2 regions of the Peptoniphilus sp. BV3AC2 genome follow, and region 2 is predicted to be linked to the other one. Evidence: riboswitches for the same ligand, from Rfam matches in the RefSeq annotation. Region 2 holds a riboswitch; the other holds the start of a gene.
What was found. A riboswitch is a leader RNA that binds a small molecule or an ion and turns the genes downstream of it on or off. The one in region 2 is predicted to bind thiamine pyrophosphate.
Positions count from the first base shown of each region.

Region 1: it holds a riboswitch for thiamine pyrophosphate, as region 2 does, so the genes downstream of both, thiT (energy-coupled thiamine transporter ThiT) here and thiC (phosphomethylpyrimidine synthase ThiC) in region 2, are expected to answer to the same signal.

Region 1 covers NZ_AWXD01000031.1:67,285-71,502, reverse strand. The annotation lists gene radA (DNA repair protein RadA) at 1-960, shown strand, start outside; gene HMPREF1252_RS08025 (AAA family ATPase) at 1,206-1,832, shown strand; gene thiT (energy-coupled thiamine transporter ThiT) at 1,938-2,468, opposite strand; TPP riboswitch at 2,483-2,578, opposite strand; gene HMPREF1252_RS08015 (hypothetical protein) at 2,579-2,821, opposite strand; gene HMPREF1252_RS08010 (LCP family protein) at 3,043-4,038, shown strand; gene pyrB (aspartate carbamoyltransferase) at 4,137-4,218, shown strand, end outside.
Region 2 covers NZ_AWXD01000008.1:324,420-328,637, reverse strand. The annotation lists gene HMPREF1252_RS03400 (helix-turn-helix transcriptional regulator) at 1-101, shown strand, start outside; gene HMPREF1252_RS03395 (hypothetical protein) at 111-533, shown strand; gene HMPREF1252_RS03390 (MerR family transcriptional regulator) at 653-1,492, shown strand; gene HMPREF1252_RS03385 (DUF3796 domain-containing protein) at 1,643-2,002, shown strand; gene HMPREF1252_RS03380 (helix-turn-helix transcriptional regulator) at 1,992-2,195, shown strand; TPP riboswitch at 2,274-2,372, shown strand; gene thiC (phosphomethylpyrimidine synthase ThiC) at 2,402-3,718, shown strand; gene HMPREF1252_RS03370 (hypothetical protein) at 3,852-4,163, shown strand.

The sequences.
Region 1 (4,218 bases), on a different contig from region 2:
AGAATCGTAGAAAATATTTCTGATAATCTCTTTGTAATTTCAACTAATAACCTTGTGGATGTGCTGGATGAAGTGGAGAGTTTGGACTGCGACTTTGTAATTGTGGATTCAATACAGACTTTTATCATCCCAAATATCGAATCGAGAGCAGGTTCACCGACGCAGATAATGGAATCCATCCACATATTAATGAATATGGCGAAGAATGAAACGAGACCAAGGGCAGTGTTTATCGTAGGACAGATGACGAAGGAAGATTCACTTGCGGGAGTGAGATCTCTAGAACACGCGGTGGACACAGTGCTTTTATTATCTGGAGAAACCTATGAAGAGTTAAGGATACTTTCCACAACTAAGAATAGATATGGAAGCACAGGAGAGATGGGATTTTTCAAAATGGATGAAAAAGGTCTCACCTCTATCGACAATCCTTCAGAATACTTCATGACGGAGAGAGAAAATGGAAAAAATGTCCCTGGCTCAGCATTATCTGTAACGAGGGAAGGGACAAGACCAATCATACTCGAAGTGGAATCATTGGTTTCAAAATCATTTATGCCATATCCGTCGAGAGTTTCAGAACATCTTAGAAAGGAACAACTTTTTACACTAATATCAATCCTTGAAGAGAGAGGAGAAGTTCCAATGATGGATAAAAACGTGGTTGTTAAAACTACAGGCGGGATAAAACTTCAAGATACCGCATCCAATTTATCGGTTATTGTAAGCATCTATTCAAGTCTTGTAGGTAAGCCAGTAAAAGCATCAAGCGTTTTTATTGCAGACGTAGGACTTACTGGAGAACTAAAAGTTTGTCCGTCCATAGATGTAAGAATCTCCGAAGCAAGACGCATGGGATTTAAACATATCTACGTTCCGAAAAATATTAAACAAGAATCGAAAGATTTAGTAAAATTAAATCACATAATGGAAGTTTTGAAACATTCAATAGAAGAGTAAACCAAGGGCAACCTTGGTTTTTATATTGCAATTAAAAATTTTTTTAAAATTTCTTAAATAATAGAGTACTTTCAATATGTTATAATGAAAATAAAAGAAGTATGAACTTGGCAAAGAATAAAATATTTAAACAAACTTTATAAGAAATCTAGAAAATTCATTGACTTTGAATAATTATTCTAATATTATTAACTTTATTTTCATATATTTGTGCTAAAGTAGTACCATACTTATAGGAGAAGATTATGTTTAAAAAAATTTTTAATTTATCAAATAAAAAATCAAATACACTTATAACCATAGATAGACAGTACGGATCCAAGGGTGATTTAATTGCCCAGAAACTTGCAACTAGACTTGAAGCAGAATATTTTGATGAAAATATAATTGAGCTTAAGACTTTGGAAACTCAGGTAGATTTAAGTTCTGTGTCCAAGGACGATTCATTTTTAAAAGGAACTGTCTATGATCTATATAGGGAGAATGATTCCTATTCAGAAGAAGACATGATGATCTCTGACGCAAGATTTTTGGCAGAAGCGAAAACCATAAGAGATATTGCAAAGAGTAGAAATGCTATTATCCTAGGCAAATGCGCAGGATATGTACTTAGAGATTACAAACCACTTAATATATTTATAGCGGCAGACTTTGATGATAGAGTAAAAAATATTATGGATCAGATGAGCTATGATGAAGAAAGAGCCACCAGTAAGATTAAGAAGATGGATATGAGGCGTATTAATCACTACGAAAGATTTACAAAGGGTAACTTTGGACAAGCATCAGAATATGACTTCACAATCAACACCTCTAAGTTTTCTGTGGATGAAATAGTAAACATAATCATAAGTCTAAAAAATAATTATTAAATAGATTAGAAATACATTTTCTGAATAAATAAAAAGTCCCCTTAAAATAATAAGGGGATTTTCTTGTTTTAAAACTTTAAAAAATATTAAATTATAATTAAAAATTTAATTTTTAGCTTTTAAAAATTTTTCAAATTTTGGGTAGATGATTGCTAGTACTGCACATGTAAGCACTAGTTCTGGACCCATGTAGGTTATGTTGTAGATGAATGAATAATAGTATGGATTCATTCCTTCTGGTGCGTAGATATACCAAACGAACGCTCCTGAGATAAATACAGAAATAAATCTTAAGAAAATTGCAAGAGCAGCACCCATTGTGGCTTTTATTCTATCTCCTCTTATAGCACCTGCGAATCCTAAAACTCCAAATCCAACTAAGTAATCAAAGATTATAGATAGTGGATGTAGAGAAAATCCTCCACTTAGTAAGAATTTTAGAACTCCAAAAGTTGTACTTGCTAGAAGTCCGTTCTTAAATCCCCATTTTTGTGAATAGAGAATAAGAGGTAACATTGCAAGTGCGGTAACTGAACCGCCTTGTGGCATCCTCCAGATTTTAATATAATCTAGGACGATACTTAGTGCGATGAAGATTCCACCTTCAACGATTCTTAATAAATTTGATCTTTTCATTTTTTCCTCCTCTTATTAAGAGGGGACCTGTTCGCTACGCCGGCATTACCCGGATCAGCTCTAGGGTCGGAATTAAATCCCTCTCAGCGATGGCTCCCCTTAAAATATATTTAATACTCACTTATGGAATAGAAATGTTCTCCATCTCCATCCATAAAAGTAGGTATTCCAATTTGGTTATTTTTCTTGAACTTATCAAAATATGGATCAGAATCTCTATATTTTAAAAATTCTTTTAAATTTTTAATAGAACTTGTAATATCTACAATTCTAACTTCTTCATTTAGTTTCTTTGCGTACTCAACTGCAGGTGGGCAATAAGGGCAAAGACCTGAGATAAAAAGTGTCTTCATTTTTTCCTCTATATTTTATAAGTGATAAAAAATATTAAATTAATTCACTAGATTCTATGATAACACTAAAAATTATTTATGTACAGTGAGGGGTTTTATTTATAATCTTATAAATTTTGAAAAATAGCAGCTCATGTGTTAAAATAAAGACTTAGGTAATAATTACATAAATAATTTGAAAAATATTCACAGATGTGAAAATTATTATAAAGAGGTGACTGATGAAGAAACTTATAAAAGTTTTCTTTGTTTTAGTAGTGCTGTCATTGTCAGGATTACTAATATTTTTATATGCAACTAAGCCTGGAATTGCCAAGATAGGCGTGGATAAACTTAAAAGGCAGACGGAAGAAAAAGAAAAACAAAAAAATATTTTCGACAATAAAAAGAGGATAAACATACTCTTACTTGGAGCAACAAGTACTTCTACTCTTGCAAATCCAGAGTCAAAAGAGAGAGGTCAATCTGATACAATAATGCTTATCTCTATTGACGCTATTGAAAACAAGGTACAAGTTTTATCCATACCAAGAGATTCATGGGTTAAGATAAAAGGTCATGGCGAGAGAAAGATAAATGATGCATACGTACTTGGAGATGTTCCTCTAGCTGTAGATACGATTGAAAATTTACTTGACACATACATTGATCACTATGTGGTAGTTAAGTATGATATCATCGAACAACTTGTAGATGCACTAGGTGGAGTGGATATCGAGTGGAATAGACCTGATTACAAGTACGAAGACAACTGGATCTATCCGCCTCTTAAGATTGATTTAAAGAGGGGTACAAACCACTTAAATGGTAGAGAAACTGTTGCTTATTTAAGAGCAAGAAAGGCTTATAGGGATTCTGACCTTGGAAGAATAGATGCTCAACAAGGTTTCCTTATGCAAATATTCAAGGAGTTAAAATCTCCAAGCACCATTCTATTAGTTCCAAAACTTTTGGAAATGGCTGTTAACAATGTGGAAACAGATTTAACTTACGGTGATATTGCGTATCTTGCAACCTGGGGACTTAAATTAAATAGCACCGATATTAGAATGGATAAAATAACAGGTGACTTCGTTAAGAAGACTCAAAGCGGTGTTGAGGTAGATGTTATAGATCTATACAAGACCCAAGCAATTAAAAAACTTCACGAGTTTCCATTTAATTTTGTGATGCCTGATAGGACACAAGAAATGGAAAGCATAACCGTAGGTAATTAAATTTAATATAAATATTTTTTAAATTTACCTTGACATTACTTTCTCTATGATGTAAACTTCTTAAGAACAAAAAAGAAGATACATTTAGGAGGATAATAATGATTAGGAATTTGATTGAACCTCGTGATTTCACAACTGAAGAGTTAAGTAGACTTTTTGATCTGGCTGATGACATTATTT
Region 2 (4,218 bases):
TGGCATACGAAAGTAATACCATCAGCCCGACACTGGAAACTGCGTACAAAATCTGCAAAGTTTTGGGAAAAGATATGACGGAAGTCTTCATATTTAAATAGGAGGTTAAAATGGGACTATTATTTAATACATCAGAAGAAATAACTGACAAGGTACTTGAAACATTTGACGATAAAGAAAATTACCTAGTGGTATTTAAACACAATGATACAAAGACGGATCTCTTTAAGTGGCTTGCAATAGGAGGTCTATACTATACAATGGATTCAAGCAGAAGCTTCATTTTAAATTTCAGTCACAGAGGAATCTATGAAGTGGAAATCAGCAACAACATGAAAAAGAATTTTCTAATCATGCCATGGAATGAAATCAGCTCCTTTGAAGTAGTAAAAAAGAATAAAAAGGCAATCATAACCTTGGTCCATGTAGGCAAGAAGGTTTCCTACGAAGTACCATTTACCGGCAAAATCGCAAAGGGAAACGAAGAAAGATTTGCAAAGCTCGAAGAAAAAGAATGGAACAGAATCGAATAAGGGTGGAAGTCTTATATAATCAATGAAAAATTCGGCTCTTAGGAAATCCTAAGATTATTTAAAATATCACTTGACCTGCACCTTGGGGGCGGTGTTACTCTCTAATAAAGGAGGGAATTATGCTTAGAAATGAAGTTCAAAACAAGACGGGGCTTACTAGGAAGGCGATTGAATACTACGAAGAAAAAGGGATCATAGATCCAGTTCGTCTTGAAAATGGTTATAGGGATTACAGCGAGAAGGATGTGGAGATTTTAGAAAAGGTGGCTCTCTTCACAAAGCTTGGGTTAAATCTAAAAGAGATAAGGGAGATTATTTTCGGTGACGGGACTCTTTCTTCTGTGCTTAGAACCAAGCAGTATGAGCTTAGCGTTGAGGAAAAGAAAAAGGAAATTCTTGAAATGATTGTCAAAGGCGCAGATAAAAGCACAATTGATGAGAAGGTAAAGAATTTGGAAATGACAGACACCATTTATAAAAAACTTGTAAATGTGTTTCCGGGTTACTATGGACAGATGTTTTTCTCCGCATACAGACCATTTTTAAATGAGCCTTTAGAGGAAGATGGAAGAGATGCTTTTGAAAAATTCGTAGAGTACTTGGACTCTTTGCCAGAGTTTAATCTTACAGATGAAGAAAAAGAATACTTGGATAAAATATCCACTGGATTTGATATGGAAACTTTGGAAGAGATAAATAAATCTAAAATAGATGCGGTAAGTAATTCCAAAGAATGGATCGAAGAAAATAGAGAGTTCCTAGATGAGTACGAAAAATATAAGAATAGCGACGAATACAAAAATAGCGAGGTTAAAAAACTTCAGGATAAACTAACTAAGTACATGGCGGACAATAATTATTATGAAGTTGCTATCCCACTTATTCGAAAATTCAGCCCAAGTTACGACGAATATTACAGAAAGCTTATAAAAGCAAACGAAGATTATTTGAATAGATAAAATAAAAAAGAGGTTTGGAAATATTATTTTGCAAATCTCTTTTTTTCTATTATAAAAATTCTTAAAAATCTAAAAAAATATTGAAAGATAATTATTTATGTGGTATATTTATAACATAAAGATAGAAATATATCACAAAGGAGTATTTTTATGAAAAGAAAAATAAATTTTCTAGGGTTTTTATCATTGGTTTCAATGGTTGCTCTTCTCGGTACAGTAACGGAAGAAAAAGGCTGGTATGGATTTTTGGGTTTTCTCTATTATTTAAGATATTTTTGGATTATTCCAGATGAATCCTTTAAAGAGTATGTAAAAAATTCAGCCACTCTAGCATTCTTTGTCCAAATATTTTCTATGGTTCTGCTTTTAACCATTCTGGGGCTTTTGAAGAATGAAAATTATATTCAATTTGCATTTGGAATTGCTTTTAGTTTAGGAGTATTTGTATTTACAATATCAATTGTAGTAGCAGAGTGGAAGGAAACGCAAGGTATCTTAAATGATAAGTAATAGAATCAAAGAATTTAGAGCAAGGAATAACATGAGCCAGGAAGATTTGGCGAACGCGGTCGGAGTGAGAAGAGAGACCATAGGAAATTTGGAAAATGGTAGGTACAATCCTTCTCTAGTACTGGCGTGGAACATAGCAAAGGTCTTTGGTGTAACTATCGAAGAAATATTTACTATTTATAATGATGATTAAATTTAATTAGTTTTAAAAGAGGTTTGGAAATATTATTTTGCCAAATCTCTTTTTTATATTTATAATAATAATTGTAAATTAATAATCTATGGGAGCTATGTGCTGAGAGGAAGTTAGACTTCGACCATTTTTACCTGCAGGATAATGCCTGCGTGGGATGAGGCATGTTATTCTCCTATAAATTTTTTAGGAGGTTTTTTTAATTTATGAAGTATAAGACACAGATGGAAGCTGCAAAACATGGTTTTGTAACTGAAGAGATGAAGATCGTTGCGAAGAAAGAAAATGTCAGCGAAGAATTTCTTTTAGAGAAGATTGCAAAAGGTGAAATTGTCATTCCTAGAAATAGAAATCACAAATCTATCTCTCCAGAAGGAATAGGCACTGGACTTAAGACTAAGATCAATGTTAATCTTGGGATTTCTAAGGATCTAAACGACCTTGACCTTGAAATGCAAAAGGTGGATATGGCGCTTAAGATGGGTGCGGAATCCATAATGGACCTATCCAATTACGGAAAGACTCAAGAATTTAGAAAGAGACTTATCGAAAAATCTACTGCAATGGTGGGAACAGTTCCTATGTATGATGCGGTTGGATTCTTGGATAAGGGACTTAGTTTTATAAAGGCAGAAGAATTCTTAGATGTAGTTAGAAACCATGCAGAAAACGGAGTAGACTTCGTGACTATTCACTGTGGAATAAACAGAGCAAACTCAGAAATTTTCATGAGAAATAGAAGAGTTAACGAAATAGTATCCCGTGGTGGATCACTTCTATTTGGTTGGATGAAGATGAACGACAGAGAAAATCCATTCTACGAATACTACGATGAACTTTTGGAAATCTTGAGAGAATACGACGTTACACTATCCCTTGGAGATTCTCTAAGACCAGGCGGAATCCATGATGCGACAGACCCTTCACAGATTGCAGAGCTTATAACTCTAGGTGAACTTACCAAGAGAGCTTGGGAAAAAGATGTACAAGTCATCATCGAAGGACCGGGACACGTGCCAATAGACGATATAGAAATGAATATGAGACTCGAAAAGAAACTCTGCCACAATGCACCATTCTATGTATTAGGACCACTAGTTACAGACATCGCACCTGGATATGACCACATCACCAGTGCCATAGGAGGAGCAATAGCAGCAAGCTACGGAGCAGACTTCTTATGCTATGTAACACCGGCAGAACACTTAAGACTACCAGATGTAAACGACGTAAAAGAAGGAATAATCGCAGCTAAGATTGCAGCGCACGCAGGAGATATCGCAAAACTTAAATCTGCAAGAGAAATCGACCTTGAAATGAGTAAGAGAAGACAGAAACTCGACTGGGAAGGTATGTTTGAACTTGCAATAGATCCAGAAAAATGCAGAGAATACAGAGCATCATCAACACCAGAAGAAGAAGGCACCTGCACCATGTGCGGAAGCATGTGTTCAATGAAAAATATGAATTTAATCCTTGAAGGAAAAGATATAATTATAAACCCTATGGAATCAAACAAATAACAGAAATAAAAATCAAGTACAGATAGCCTTGCTAAAAATAATTAGCAGGGCTATTATTTATTTAAAGATATTAAAAAACCTAGCCCTTCGATTATCTAAGGACTAAGATAATATGAAAATCTAAGGAGAAAATATGAAGATAGAAGACTTTACAGAAAGAGAACAAACTCAAATAAAAAATGGACTTTCCACCGCAGAAATCACAGATAAAGAAGCAAAAGACAAGATTCTGGCACTACTACCAGAAGGATGGATAAAGAAGATTCCGTTCTTTGTAAGAAAACACGCCACCACCAAGACCATCGAAAGAATTGCAAGAGACTATCCAAAGCTCTTTGAAGTGGCGAAGATGCCTGGCGAACTTCCAGAAAAAGAAAGAGATGAACTACAAAAGATAATCACGGACATATTTCGTGAAAAAATGGCAAAACACAATATAAAATAATAAAAGAAGCAGGCATTGTATAAATTGTCTGCTTTTGGTGTTTTTAGCAAAAAAT